4 regions of the Streptomyces panacea genome follow, and region 2 is predicted to be linked to each of the others. Evidence: riboswitches for the same ligand, from Rfam matches in the RefSeq annotation. Region 2 holds a riboswitch; each other region holds the start of a gene.
What was found. A riboswitch is a leader RNA that binds a small molecule or an ion and turns the genes downstream of it on or off. The one in region 2 is predicted to bind cyclic di-AMP.

Region 1 (3,406 bases), on a different contig from region 2:
CGGTATCCGGCTGGTGACGTACGGCCGCCCCAGTTACGGAGGTTCCAGCCCGCTGCCGGGCCGGAACGTGGCCGCGGCGGCGGACGACGTGGCCCGGATCGCCGACGCTCTCGGCGTGGGGTCGTTCGCGGTGATGGGGGCGTCCGGTGGTGGGCCGCACGCGCTGGCGTGCGCCGCGCTGCTGCCGGACCGGGTGACGGGTGTGGCCTGCCTGGCGGGCATCGCGCCGTACACGCGGGACTTCGACTGGTACGAGGGGATGACCTCGCCCGGGGGCCTGCGGGCCGCCGCCGACGGGCGCGAGGCGCGCGAACTGTACGCGGCGACGGACGAGTTCGACCCGTCGAGCTTCACCTCCGCCGACTTCGCGGCGCTGGCGGGCACGTGGACGTCGCTGGGGGCCGACGCGGGGAAGGCGGGTCAGGCCGGGGCGGACGGGCTGATCGACGACGATGTCGCCTTCGCCACCGCGTGGGGCTTCGACCTTGCGGAGGTGGCCGCGCCCGTACTGCTCGTGCAGGGCAGCCTCGACCGGGTCGTACCACCCGCGCACGCCGAGTGGATGCTCGCCGCTCTCCCCCGCGCGGAGCTGTGGGTGCGGCCCGAGGACGGGCATGTCTCGGTGCTCGACGTGTGCCCGTCGGCGATGGACTGGCTGGTGGCGCGGGGCGAGATCCTTACCCAGGGGCTGTCCTGAGCTCCGCGGTTCCGGTCCGGGGCGCCTCACGCCGCTCGCCGGCCGGGCCGCGTGTGCGGCCCGGCCGGCGAGGGAGGGACAGACGCGGCCCGAGAGTCGCGCGAGGTGGTGATACCGCCTCTTAGTAGGGGCCGTTGACGTTGTCGATCGAGCCGTAGCGGTCGGCCGCGTAGTTGCACGCCGCGGTGATGTTGGCGACCGGGTCGTAGCTGTCGGTCGACGTGCCGGGCACGTGGTACGCCTCGAACGTCGGGTCGATGACCTGGAGCAGGCCCTTCGACGGTATGCCGGCCGCGGCGTTGGAGTCCCAGTTGTTGATGGCCTGGGGGTTGCCCGCGGACTCGCGCATGATGTTGCGGTGGATGCCGTCGTACGAGCCGGGGATGCCGTTCTGCGCCATGACGTCCAGCGCCTCCCGGATCCAGCCGTCGAGGTCGTTGGTGTAGGACTTCGCGGCGGCCTGGACGGCTTCGGCGGGCTTGGCCGAGGCTTCCTTGGCCGAGGCGGTCGGGGCGGCGGCTGCCTTGGGCTTTCCGGCGAGCTTCAGCTTCAGGCCGGGGCGGATGAGCGACGGGTTGTCGCCGACGGTGTCGCGGTTGGTCTTGTACAGCGCCTTCCAGCCACCGCTCACGGAACGGGCGTCCGCGATCTTGGCCAGCGACTCGCCCTTCACGACGGTGTGGGTCACCTTCTGGGCGGCGGTGACGGCCGACGGGGCCGCCGCGACGTGCTGCGGGGCGGGCGCGGCGCCGGCCGTGGTGGCGGTCACCAGGGGCAGGGCGAGTGCGGCGCCGCCCGTGCCGACGGCGATGAGCCGGTGGGCGAGCGGGATGGTGCGGGAACGGCGGTGCTTACCCTGTGCGGGCATGACGAGGTCCTCTCCGTCGCCTGCGAGGTGAGCTGTCGGGTTCGGGCGGGAGATGCCCGGCCGCGCTGTGGGCGCGGCTTCACCCCGAGCCGGTCCGGTGTTCCGGATCGGCGACTTACCTGGGTCCCCCGCTCCTGCCGTACGTGAATGGTTGGATGCGGTTTCCGGACGGCGGCAGGATTCGGCGTTCCGTCCGGAATGACGAGAACGTAAGCGAGAACGTCCGGGCGAAACAAGTCCTGAATTCACGGCACCATGCCATTCACGGGTCCGGTGGAGATCAATCCGAATTCCTGCCCGGCGATTCAGGTCTCAACTTTCTTTTCCAGTGCGGGAAGTGGCCAGTCGGGCGGAACGCGTGACCCGCCGCCCCTGTGACACACATCACGGGCATTCAACGCAACCACGCATACACAACACCATCCAGAAAGGGACAAGTTAGGCGCGAAATACCCATAACGACCCACCCCGCAAAGCGGACAAATGATTACTTTATGTGGATCGCGGCGAAGTGGAGGCGAGGTGCCCACCCCTGGGCGAATTCACTGTCGACAGCCCGCCAACACCCTTTGTCCACGCGCGCATTCGACCCGGCCCCCCGTCACGTGAATGCGGCGCCGCCCTCCGGCGAAGGTTTCCGCGGAGGGTTCGGGGGCGGAGGGTTCGGGAGGGGACCGGGCGCCGCTGTGCCCGATACCCGCGAAGCGGTTCCCTCGGGCACGTGACGTCATGGAGTGACTACGCCGACGACTCGGCGCCTTCCACCGCTCCCCTCGCGGAGCGGTACGGAAGGCGCCGAGCGGGCTCGCGACCTAGGGATATGTACCTAAAAGCCCATATTTGTGAACCAGGGGTCGGGGGCCGGGGCCTAGTTGACGGCCTGCTTGGTGCCGGGGCCGCCGGTGATCACGAAGCTCGATCCCGGCTCGACGAGGACGTCACCCTCGGCCGAGCCGGTGATGGTCACGTTGGTCAGCGCCGCGCTGCCGCGGGCGCCGCCCATCGCCAGGACGCCGGAGCCGTTGTTGGACTTGTGAATCGTCACGTTGCCGATCTCCACGTCCGGTACGTTGCCGCCGCCGTTCTTGAACTGAATGCCGTCATAGGTGGAGTCCGAGATCTCGGTGTCCCTGATCTTGACTCCGGTGATGTCCCGGCTCGCCGGGAAGATCGTGATCGCGCCGAACTCCTGGTCCTCGTTCCAGAAGGCGCCGCCGGTGCGGTGGAGCGCGTTTCCGGTGAGCAGGGTCTCGCCGGAGAAAGGCAGGGGGTCGTGGTCGGTCGCCAGCATGATGCCGGGATAGTTGGCGGTGTCGGCGATCAGGTTGTTCTGCACCTTGTTGCCGTAACCGCCGTATATCGCGACGCCGTTCGCCCGCCAGGGCAGCTGAATGGTGTTGTTGGTGAACGAGTTGTCGTGCGCGATGTCCACCGCCGGGTCCTTGACGTACCGGTTGGCCCAGATGGCGAGCGAATCGTCACCCGTGGTGCGGAAGGACGAATTGTCGACCTGCGAATCGCGCGTGCCATTGGTGAAGTTGATGCCGTCGGCGTATGTGTTGCGAATCCGCATTCCGCTGAATTGGAGGCCGTCGGCGGGGCCCCAGAGCGCCTGGATGTTGTCGTAGTCGCGGCCGACCCAGGCACCTACGTTGGCGTGCTCGATCCAGACGTTGGAGATCTTGGTGTTCTTGCCGAAGCGGCCATTGAGGCCCACTCCGCCCTCAGCGCCCCCGCCGCCGCGGATCCGGCCGGAGCCGAAGATCGCGATGTCGGAGATCTGGGTGTTGTCGTCGATGTCGAAGCCGAAGTTGCCCTCGTGCGGGTGGTTGATCCCGCCC
Region 2 (3,406 bases):
GTGCAGCCGGTCGCCGCCCCAAGCGCGTCTGTCCTGGACCGACTTGAGCGACCACAGGTCCAGGACCGGGCAGTCGTAGCGGTCCGCGATGGAGCGGACGTGCGCGGTGAACGTGGCTATCTTGCCACGCAGATGGCGCAGCACGGGCACGCCTCGGGTGTCGAACCCGGTGGGGACCATGACGGTGCCGACGGCGCCGGTGAGGTCGGCGAGTGCCCGCTCGAAGCGTTCCGCGACATCGTCGGGGTCGCTGCCGGGCCGGATGATGTCGTTGCCGCCGGCGCAGAACGTCACCAGGTCCGGGGCGAGTTCCTTGGCGCGCGGGATCTGCTCGGCCACGATCTGGTCGAGCAGCCGTCCACGTACGGCGAGATTGGCGTACCGGAACGAACCGTGGTCGGGGTCGGCGACGGCCGCCCCGTCCGGTGTGCGATCGGCGAGCAGTACGGCGAGCCGGTCCGCCCAGCCGACATAGATTCCGCCCGGCCCGGGATCGCCGACGCCCTCGGTGAAGCTGTCACCGATGGCGGCGTACGACCCGAAGGTGCTTCTGAATTTCGCTCTCGAATCGTCAGCCACAGCTGAACATCATTCACTTGCGTATGTGACCTACGCGACCGTAAGGAGGTGTTGACGCCGGTGAGAAACGCCACCGGTCAAAATTCGTTCAAGCCGGAATACGGGAATGGTCGTCGGCCGGCGCACCGGGCGCCGGCCGACGACCATTCTCAGAGAGAAACGCCGTGCTCGCGCAGGTACGCCAGCGGGTCGACGTCGGAGCCGTAGCTCGGGCCGGTGCGGATCTCGAAGTGCAGGTGCGGCCCGGTGGAATTGCCGGTGGAACCGGAGAGGCCGATCTGGTCACCGCCGCCGACACTCTGGCCCGCCGAGACGGCGAGCGAGGAGAGGTGGGCGTACTGCGAGTACTGGCCGTCGTCGTGCTTGATGACGACCTCGTTGCCGTACGACCCGGCCCAGCCTGCCGAGACGACGGTGCCGGGGCCGACCGCCTTGACGGTGGTGCCCGACGAGGCCGCGAAGTCCACGCCGGTGTGGTAGCCGCTGGACCAGCTGCCGCCGGCCGCGCGGTAGGCGGTGGTGGTGACCGCGCCGTCGACGGGGGCGGTGTAGCCGGAGGCGTCGCTCTGCGCCGCGGGCTGGTTCGCCGTGGTGTCGGCCTTGGGGGCGGGCTCGGCCGGGGCGGGCTTCGCGGGCGCCGCCTTCTTCGGTGCGGCCTTCTTCGGCGCGGCCTCGGCCTTGCCCTCGGAGGACGCCTTGGCCTTGGCTCCGATGGTGAGCTTCAGACCCGGGTGGATGAGCGACGGGTTGTCACCGACGGCCTCGCGGTTGTCCTCGTACAGCTTCTCCCAGCCGCCGCTGACCTTCTGCGACTCGGCGATCTTGGCGAGGTAGTCGCCCGCCGTGACCGAGTACGTCTTCACGGTCTGGGCGGTCGCGGCCTGCCGCGCCGTCTGCGGAGCGGCGGCGGGAGCGGAGGCGACGGAAGCGGTGTGCGCGACCGACGGGGCGGCGGTCTGCTCGGCGGCATGGGCGCCCGTGGCACCGATGAGCGGAATTGCGATGGCGGCGCCACCCGTTCCGGCGGCGACGAATCCGCGCGTGATCGGGTTGGTCCTCGGACGACGGTGCTTACCCTTTGCGGGCATGGCGATTTCCTCTCCGGCGCCTACGAGGTGAGCTGTCGGGTTCGAGCTGGAGATGCCCGGCCGCGCCGTGACGCGACTTCACCCCAAGCCGTCCGGATGTCCGGGCCGGCGTACTACCTGGGTCCCCCGCTCCTGCCACACGTTGATGAGTGCTGGGTGGATGCGGATTCCGAACGGCGGCAGGATTCGGCGATCCGCTCGGATTGCGGTGACCGTAAGCCGGGTGGGCCGACCCGTACAAGCCGTTGTATTCCTTCAACAATCCGGCCTCGAATATCGGCCGCCGCGCGCGGTCACCCTGCGTGGATTACGGATCTTCGAATTCCGTGCGCCGTCCCAATTCCCCTTCCTCGGCGCGGCCACACACCGTCACGGATATGATCCTGCTCACCAGCCGAGGCCGATCACCGCCCATCTCCGCCGCGACCGGGGCACGTTATGCGTAATCACTCAATACGGACAGAAGCCCTCTTCTTGAAGCGATTTCAGCGGGAACCGATGTCGTAAAGTCGGAGCGCGACAGCGTCGGCGACGAGCGCCGGCCGCAGACGCGGAGGAGCTCACGTGACGCACGAGGTGCCGCAGCAGGTCCCGCCGGCCGAGCCCGACCTGGCCGGTGTCCGCAACTTCCGCGACGTGGGCGGTCTGCCGACCGCCGACGGGCGGCGCGTACGGCACGGACGGCTCTTCCGCAGCGGCCACCTCGCGCACGCCACCGCCGAGGACACGGTGTTCCTGACGTCGCTGGGGCTGCACACGGTCTTCGACTTCCGCAACGCGGCCGACCAGAAGCTCGACGGCCTGGACGTCGAGCTGCCGGGCGTACGGAACGTGAACATCCCGCTGACCGACCCGGCCGACGGGACCGAGTTCTGGAAGATGGTCCGTGACGGCGATCTCGACCAGCTGCGGTCGATCCTGGCCGACGGCAAGGGCGTGGCCCGGATGTCCGCTTCGTACCGTTCGATCATTCTGGACCGCACCGCCGAACACCGGCACGTGCTGCACGCCCTGGCCGAGGAGAGCCTGCCCGCGCTGATGCACTGCGCGGCGGGCAAGGACAGGGCCGGTCTCTCCATCGCGGTGTCGCTGCTCGCCGTGGGCGTGGAGCGGGAGGCGATCGAGGCCGACTATCTGAAGTCGAACGATCCCCACCGCAGATACCGGGTACGGCGCAGCGACCCGTCGCCCGGCGGGACTTCGCCGGAGGTGCTGGAGCTGCTCGCGCCGCTGTTCGACGCGCGCGCCGTGTATCTCGAAACGGCGTTCACGACGATGGAGGAGACGTGGGGCAGCGTGGACCGCTATCTCACGGACGGCCTGGGGCTGACGGACGAGACGCGCGAGCGACTGCGGACGCGTCTCGTCGACGAGGGCTGAGGGCTGCTTTTCGGGGGGGGCGCCGGGCCTACTTGGCGCCCGCCTCGAAGAGCAGCCAGAGGAAGCCGGCCACGGCGTGGCCGGCGACGAGGTAGACGAAGAGCCGGATGGCGAGGCCGCGCGGGAAGTTGCTCTCCTCGTCCATGACGGACTTGGCGGGCGCCTCGGGCAACGGCTCCCGGAGCTGCTCCGGGGTGTTCTCTGGCACGGTGACGGCCTCTCTGGTCTGGTCCGGCCCGGCCGGTCTGATCCGGCCCGGCCGGTCCGGTCGAAGGTGACGACGGGTCAGCGGCGGTGGGCCCCGCCCGGCAGGCACAGCTCGGCGATCGGGCTGGTCAGCAGGGTGTGTACGAACAGCA
Region 3 (3,406 bases), on a different contig from region 2:
GCCGTCCCGCCGACGGGGCTGTCCGCCGTCCCGGCCTGTCCACCAGGCTCCGCGGCCTCGGCGACAACGCCCGGCGCGGGATCCGGCGCGGCGTCCGCCGCGGCTTCCGGCGCGCCGACCCCGACTCCCGCTCCGGCTGGACGGGCGCCAACCCGGCCGACTCCCACGCCCCGAGTTCGATCCCGCCGAGCTTCGACCCGGACGACCCCACCTGGGAGGGCTTTCCCTCCGCCGACCGGCACCCCCCGGGTTTCGGTCCCGGCGATCCCCGTCCCGCCAGACGGGGGCGCGGCCGGCACGCCGCCCGGTCGGCGCATCCGGTCGTGGCGATCCTGCCCTTCCTGATCCTCGTGGCGGGGATCATCATGGATCAGGCGACCCCGACCGCGATCACCGCTTCCCCGCTCTTCGCGGCGGCGCCGCTGGTCGCGGCCCCGTTCTTCTCGTTCGCGCGCACGCTCGTCATCGGCCTCCTGTCCCTGGCCGCCGTGCTCGGACTGCACTTCTTCAACGACACGGTCGACGAGGTCGCGACGATCACCGAATCGCTGACCGTCTTCACCGTCTCCGTCCTCGCGCTGGCCATCAACGGTGTCGTACGCCGGAGCGGTGAGCGCCTGGCGTCGGCGCGCGTCATCGCCGAGGCCGCCCAGCGGGCCGTCCTGCCGACGCCCGCCTCCCGGATCGGCGGGCTGCACATCGCCGCGCGCTACGAGGCCGCGGAGGAGGGGGCGTTCATCGGCGGCGACCTGTTCGCCGTCCAGGACACGGAGTACGGGGTACGGCTGGTTGTCGGCGACGTACGCGGCAAGGGCATGGCCGCCGTCGAGACCGTGGCCGTCGTCATCGGCGCCTTCCGCGAGGCCGCCGAGCAGGAGCGGTCGCTCGAAGGGGTCGCGCAGCGGCTGGAGCGGGCGCTGGCGCGCGAGGGCACGCGGCGCGACGGGATCGATCTGTTCGAGGGTTTCACCACCGCCGTACTCGCCGAGATCCCGCACGCCGAGGGCATGGTGCGCGTGGTCAACCGGGGGCACCCGGAGCCGCTGCTGCTCGCGGACGACGGCGGACTGACCGTGCTGGCCCCCGCCGATCCGGCGCTGCCGCTCGGGATGGGCGAGCTGGGTTCCTGGCCGGACCGCGCGGACGAGATCCCGTACCGGGCCGGGGCGACGCTGCTCCTCTACACGGACGGGCTCACCGAGGCGCGCAACACGGCGGGCGTCTTCTACAACCCGCGCGAACGGCTCGCGGGACGGATCTTCCCCGGCCCCGACGAGATGCTCGACGCGATCGTCGGGGACGTACGGCTGCACACCGGCGGCGGCAGTACGGACGACATGGCGCTGCTGGCCGTCAGCAGGCCCACCGAGCGGCAGCCGGAGCGGCGCCGGACGATGCCCGTCGTGCCGTGACGGCGTCGCTTCCCGTATCTCCTCCGTCTCTTCGCGATCCCTTCGCCGTGTGTCGTCATCTCGCCCGGCACGCTGCGTAGTTGGGGCGCACCACTCCGCATAATATTTGACGCACCGTCAGTTCGAGTGTGTGATCGCACACGGTCGGAGGGGCGATCGACTCGCCCGATTCCACCCGCTTGTGTCCCGGTTGGTCCGGGCCGGGCCCGCTAACGATCACCCGGAACAGCTTGGAATAAGCCCCGGTCGTCTATTAACGTTCGATAACGCAGCGCGGTTGTCCCAGCCGTCGAAAGAGACGGCACCGTGCGCACGCGCCGAATTCCGCAAGGAAACCGGGGAACCACCAATTGGGGTGAATCGGGCGTCTCTTGCTGCCTCGTGCGGCCAAGAACGCTCGTAGGAGACCTTCCTGCTCCGAACCCGTCAGCTAACCCGGTAGGCGAGAAGGAAGGAAAGGAGAGCGCCCCAGTGGCGTCCAACAGGCCTGCCCCCGAAGCCTCAGCCCCGGTCCATTTCGGTCCCGGGAGCCGGTTCGCCGGTACCGATCGCGCCGACGACGAGGCGACCAGGGACTGGGAGGAGTGGAATCCCACCGCGGACTCCATCCGTCCCGTACGCGGCAAGCACCGTGTCGCCAAGCAGCGCAACGCTCTCGCCCGCAGCTCCACGGTCCTCGGAGTGGGCGTCATCGCGGCGGTCGGCGCGGGAGGCATCGCCTCCGCGCAGGACAAGCCCGCGGTCTCGATATCACTTCCCGACGCGCTCTCGGACAGTTTCCCCGACGCCAAGTCTCTTCCCGGTGTCGGGTCTTTCATGTCCGACGGCGACAAGAAGAGCGACGAGACCCCCTCCCCGCTCACCACCGCGGGCCTCACCGCCGCGGACGCCCAGCAGGGCACCACCGACTCCGGCGAGGCGCTGCGCGCCCGCATCCTCCAGCAGGCGGAGCAGCAGCAGGCCGAGGCCGACGCCGCCCAGAAGGCGAGCGCCGAGACGGCCGCCGCCGAGACGGCCGCGGCCGAGGCGAAGAAGCAGCAGACCGAGGCCGAGGCGAAGGCCGCCGAGGAGAAGCGCAAGGCGAGGGAAGCGGCCGAGCGCAAGGCCGAGAAGGAGCGCCTGGAGAAGCTGGCCGCCAGCTTCTCGCTCCCCACCTCCTCGTACACGCTCACCTCCACCTACGGCCAGACCGGCTCCATGTGGTCCTCCGGCCAGCACACCGGCCTGGACTTCGCCGCCCCCACGGGCACGCCCGCCAAGGCCGTCCACAGCGCGACCGTCAAGTCGGCCGGCTGGTCGGGGTCGTACGGCTACCGCGTGGTGCTGGAGCTCGGCGACGGTACGGAGATCTGGTACGCCCACCTGTCCTCGATGACCGTCAGCGCCGGCCAGAAGGTCAACACCGGCGAGACGGTCGGACGCGTGGGAGCCACCGGCAACGTCACCGGCCCGCACCTGCACCTTGAGGTGCACACCGCGGGCGGCAGCGGGATCGACCCGCTGAGCTGGCTCCGCAGCAAGGGACTCACGCCCTAAGTGCCCTAAGCGCCCTGGGTGTTCTAGTTCCGATACGGGTTGTAGCCGCCGTAGTCGATGTACGGCGGCGGAGTCCACACCCGCCCCGTCGCCCGCGCCGCGTAAGCCAGCGCGGGCGACGCCATTTCCCGGCGCTGCCACATGTGGTGCAGCAGTTCCTGCTCGCGCTCGGCGAAGTCCCGGCCCGCGTCGCCGCGCCCCGCCCGGTGGCGCAGGAACGCGAGGGCGGTCGCGAACGCCTGGTACTCGCCGACCGTACGGGCCGCCGACGGCCCGTACGTACGGCCCGCCACATCGCGCGCCATCGAGCGCGCCCGCATCGAGGACAGCGCCAGCGGCTCGGTCTCGGCGAGCCAGCCGGCTGCCGCGTACGCCGGCAACTCGGCCGACACCGTGCGCAGTTCACGCTGCCGGCTCCAGATCGCCAGCCAGGTGAGCAGGGCGAAGGCGGGGACCAT
Region 4 (3,406 bases), on a different contig from region 2:
GCTGCTGCATCTCGAATACGCGGCGCCCGACCAGGACATCGCGCTCTACATCAACTCCCCCGGCGGCTCGCTGAGCGCCATGTCCGCCATCTACGACACGATGCAGGTCGTCGGCTGCGACGTGACGACCACCTGTCTCGGCCAGGCGGTGTCGACCGCCGCCGTCCTGCTGGCCTCGGGGGCGCCGGGCAAGCGGATGGCACTGCCCGGCGCGCGCGTCGTCCTCCAGCAGCCGGGAATCGAGGAGCCCGTGCGCGGCCAGCCGTCCGATCTCGCCATCCACGCCGAGGAGTTGCTGCGGCTGCGGGCCCTGATGGCACGGATGCTGGTGCGGCACACCGGTCAGAGCGCCGAGCGGGTCGACTCCGACATCGACCGGGACACCATCTTCGACGCGACGGGCGCCATGGAGTACGGCCTGGTGGACCAGGTCGCGCGGGACCGCAGGGCATCCCTCGGCTTCAACTCCCCCGGGTGAGCGCCCGATGCTGCCACCGGAACTGCCGCCGCTGCCCGCGCTGACCCGCGCCGAGGGCGACTTCGTCGACAGCTACCTCCGGGTCGTCGACCTGGTGGGCCGGATCAACCCGTCGCGCGCCGACGACACGTACGGCGCACTGCGGGCCGCACAGGCCCTGGTGGCCCGAGCGGCCGAACTGCGCGACGCGCTGACGCTGATGCACGCGCGGGGCGAGACGGAGCTGCACACACCGACCCTGGACCGTACGCTCCGGATGCTCGACGGGGAGCGCAGGGCCGGACGCGTCACCATGCCGCCCGGACCGGCGACTTGAGGTGACATGACACCGACACGGCGGCGCGACGCGATACGGACCGGCGACCCGCCGTCCCGCGCGGACACGCCCGTTCCGACGCGCCCGTAGGGCATTTGGCTGCCCGTTCGGCGTATCGACCCGCCCGAAGCGGCCGGGCCGGCAACTTGCGACGGGCGATCGGCCGTCCGGCCGTAACGTCTCGCTGCGTCGCAGGTACAGCGCGTGAGCGGTCGGATGAGCCGTTCACCGAATCGGCCATACCAACCCCAATGGGTCATACGTGATGAGAGTCACACAAGGTCGTTTCAACGCGGAATCGCGCTGAGGCCGCGTCAAGATCCGTGTGACGACAAGCCCCCGCCACCTCGGCGGGGCGGTCCGGGTGGACGCCGAGTCCTGCCGCCGCTCCGGATGACTGGTCGACACGAGTGGATCGGCAGGAGTGGAGGACCCGAGCAGTTCGGGGCGGTCCGACCATGGACCGCTCCTCGGGGTGAAGCCGCTCACGCGGCCGGGCGTCTTCGCCAGTCCGAACCCGACAGGTCATCCTTCACAGGCGGCTGACGAAGGGTTCCGCATGTCCGCGCAGACGCATGTCCCGTCGCTGCTCTCCCGGGCCGGTACCGCATCGGCCCTCCTCGCCGCCGTGGGCGGCACGATGCTGGCGCCCGGCGCCGTGTCGGAGGCCCACGCCCAGCCCGTCGCCACCAGGGCGCTGGATGTGGCCGCCTCCAAGAAGGGCGCGCCGTACATGTACGGGGCGTCGGGTCCACACCGGTTCGACTGTTCGGGTCTGACGCTCTTCTCGTACAAGAAGGCCGGCAAGGCGCTCCCGCGTACCGCTCAGGAGCAGTACAACCGGACGCGGCACATCGCGGCCTCCAGCCGCGAACAGGGCGACCTGGTGTTCTTCCACTCCGGGAACAGCGTCTACCACGTCGGGATCTACGCCGGCGGCGGCAAGATGTGGCATTCGCCGAAGAGCGGCCAGGTGGTGCGGCTCCAGCGCATCTGGTCACGGAGCGTCTGGTACGGCCGGGTCGGCTGACGCCCCGTCGGCCCCGGGCCGCTCAGCCCCGGGCCTGGTCGTCCTGGGTCCGGGCCGTCCAGGGCAGGGTGATCCAGACCGTCTTGCCGCCGTCCGCGGTGGGTGTGACGGACAGTCCGCCGCCGTACTCGGCGGTCAGCGCCCGGATGATGACCATGCCGCGGCCGTTGTCCTGCTGGACGGCGGCCGGGAGCCGCTGCGGCCACCGCGGGTGGCTGTCGGTGACTCCGAGGCGCAGTCGCTCGTCGCGCTCCAGGGTGAGGTCGACCGTGAAGGTCGGCGACCTGCCGAACGTGTGCTGTACGGCGTTGGTCGCGAGCTCCGAGATGATCAGGCGAACCGTTTCGGCGGTGTCCGCGTCACCCGGCAGGCCCCATTCGGCGAGAACACGGGCGACGTATCTGCGTGCCTCCGGTACCGAGGCCGGATCGCTCGGCAGGGTGACGGATGCTTCCTGATGGTCTGCCATGGCGACGCTGTCCCTTTCCCACCGGGACGCAGACCGACCTATGGCTGATGCCCGCGAGTACGTCCCCGGATTGCGCTTCGCGCCACACTGCCACCAACGACACCCGACGCACGGGCGATCCGCCGGGATATGGCCCCCTCTGTCGCTCTAAGCGGTGAACCCTGCTACGCGAGACCGTATTTGAGCGGACTCAAGTTTCCGGCCCCGGCGACCGACAGGCGACGGCGCGCGCGGGGAAGTCCGCGGGCCGTCCGCGGGGAAGTCGGCGGCCCTGTTCGCGGCCCCGTCCGCGGGGAGGTCCGCGCGTGCTCAGGCGGCCGGTGTCACGGCCCCGGCGGGCGCGGTCGCGACGATCGTCGCCAGCGCCGCCTCGACCTGAACGCCGGTCAGGTCCGCGCGGGCCGTGAGCCTGATCCGGGAGATCCCGTCCGGCACCGACGGCGGCCGGAAGCAGCCCACCACCAGACCCGCCGCCCGGCAGTCGGCGGCCCACCGCACGGCCGCCCCCGGGGACGGCGCCCGGACGGAGACGACAGCCGCGTCCGGGCGTACGGCGGTCAGCCCCGCCCCGGTCAGCCCGCGGTGCAGCGCGAGCGCCACCGCCCGTGCCCGTACCGCCAGCGACGGGTCCCCGCGCAGCAGCCGCAGGCTCGCGAGCGCGGCACCGGCGGCGGCCGGGGCGAGGCCGGTGTCGAAGATGAACGACCGTGCCGTGTTGACGAGTTGGTCGATGACCCGGGCCGGCCCGAGGACCGCGCCGCCCTGGCTGCCCAGCGACTTGGAGAGCGTGACCGTGGCGACCGTACCCGGGTCGCCGGCCAGACCCGCCGCGTGTACGGCGCCCCGGCCGCCGTCGCCGAGCACCCCGAGACCGTGCGCGTCGTCCACGAGCAGGGCGGCGCCCCGCGTACGGCACACCTCGCCCAGCCGCGCGAGCGGCGCCGCGTCGCCGTCCACCGAGAACACCGAGTCGCTGACGGCCAGGGCCCGCACACCCCCGTGCGCTCCGAGCGCCTTGTCCACGGCCTCCGGGTCCGCGTGGGGTACGACCACGGTCTCGGCGCGCGAGAGCCGGCAACCGTCCACGATGGAGGCGTGGTTGGCCGCGTCCGA

Region 1: another riboswitch for cyclic di-AMP. It lies ahead of P3L51_RS27275 (LysM peptidoglycan-binding domain-containing protein); the one in region 2 lies ahead of P3L51_RS01700 (LysM peptidoglycan-binding domain-containing M23 family metallopeptidase).
Region 3: another riboswitch for cyclic di-AMP. It lies ahead of P3L51_RS21490 (M23 family metallopeptidase); the one in region 2 lies ahead of P3L51_RS01700 (LysM peptidoglycan-binding domain-containing M23 family metallopeptidase).
Region 4: another riboswitch for cyclic di-AMP. It lies ahead of P3L51_RS25715 (C40 family peptidase); the one in region 2 lies ahead of P3L51_RS01700 (LysM peptidoglycan-binding domain-containing M23 family metallopeptidase).

What each region holds. Positions count from the first base shown of each region.
Region 1 is NZ_JARJHW010000149.1:117-3,522, forward strand. It holds partial or broken gene P3L51_RS27270 (alpha/beta fold hydrolase) at 1-697, shown strand, start outside; gene P3L51_RS27275 (LysM peptidoglycan-binding domain-containing protein) at 819-1,565, opposite strand; cyclic di-AMP (ydaO/yuaA leader) riboswitch at 1,570-1,736, opposite strand; gene P3L51_RS27280 (right-handed parallel beta-helix repeat-containing protein) at 2,434-3,406, opposite strand, start outside.
Region 2 is NZ_JARJHW010000003.1:55,491-58,896, forward strand. It holds gene P3L51_RS01695 (SGNH/GDSL hydrolase family protein) at 1-579, opposite strand, end outside; gene P3L51_RS01700 (LysM peptidoglycan-binding domain-containing M23 family metallopeptidase) at 729-1,667, opposite strand; cyclic di-AMP (ydaO/yuaA leader) riboswitch at 1,670-1,836, opposite strand; gene P3L51_RS01705 (tyrosine-protein phosphatase) at 2,244-3,047, shown strand; gene P3L51_RS01710 (DUF6126 family protein) at 3,076-3,255, opposite strand; gene P3L51_RS01715 (helix-turn-helix domain-containing protein) at 3,333-3,406, opposite strand, start outside.
Region 3 is NZ_JARJHW010000092.1:17,097-20,502, reverse strand. It holds gene P3L51_RS21495 (PP2C family protein-serine/threonine phosphatase) at 324-1,412, shown strand; cyclic di-AMP (ydaO/yuaA leader) riboswitch at 1,718-1,872, shown strand; gene P3L51_RS21490 (M23 family metallopeptidase) at 1,884-2,948, shown strand; gene P3L51_RS21485 (PrsW family intramembrane metalloprotease) at 2,972-3,406, opposite strand, start outside.
Region 4 is NZ_JARJHW010000131.1:11,036-14,441, forward strand. It holds gene P3L51_RS25705 (ATP-dependent Clp protease proteolytic subunit) at 1-478, shown strand, start outside; gene P3L51_RS25710 (hypothetical protein) at 486-794, shown strand; cyclic di-AMP (ydaO/yuaA leader) riboswitch at 1,184-1,350, shown strand; gene P3L51_RS25715 (C40 family peptidase) at 1,354-1,824, shown strand; gene P3L51_RS25720 (ATP-binding protein) at 1,847-2,293, opposite strand; gene P3L51_RS25725 (8-amino-7-oxononanoate synthase) at 2,603-3,406, opposite strand, start outside.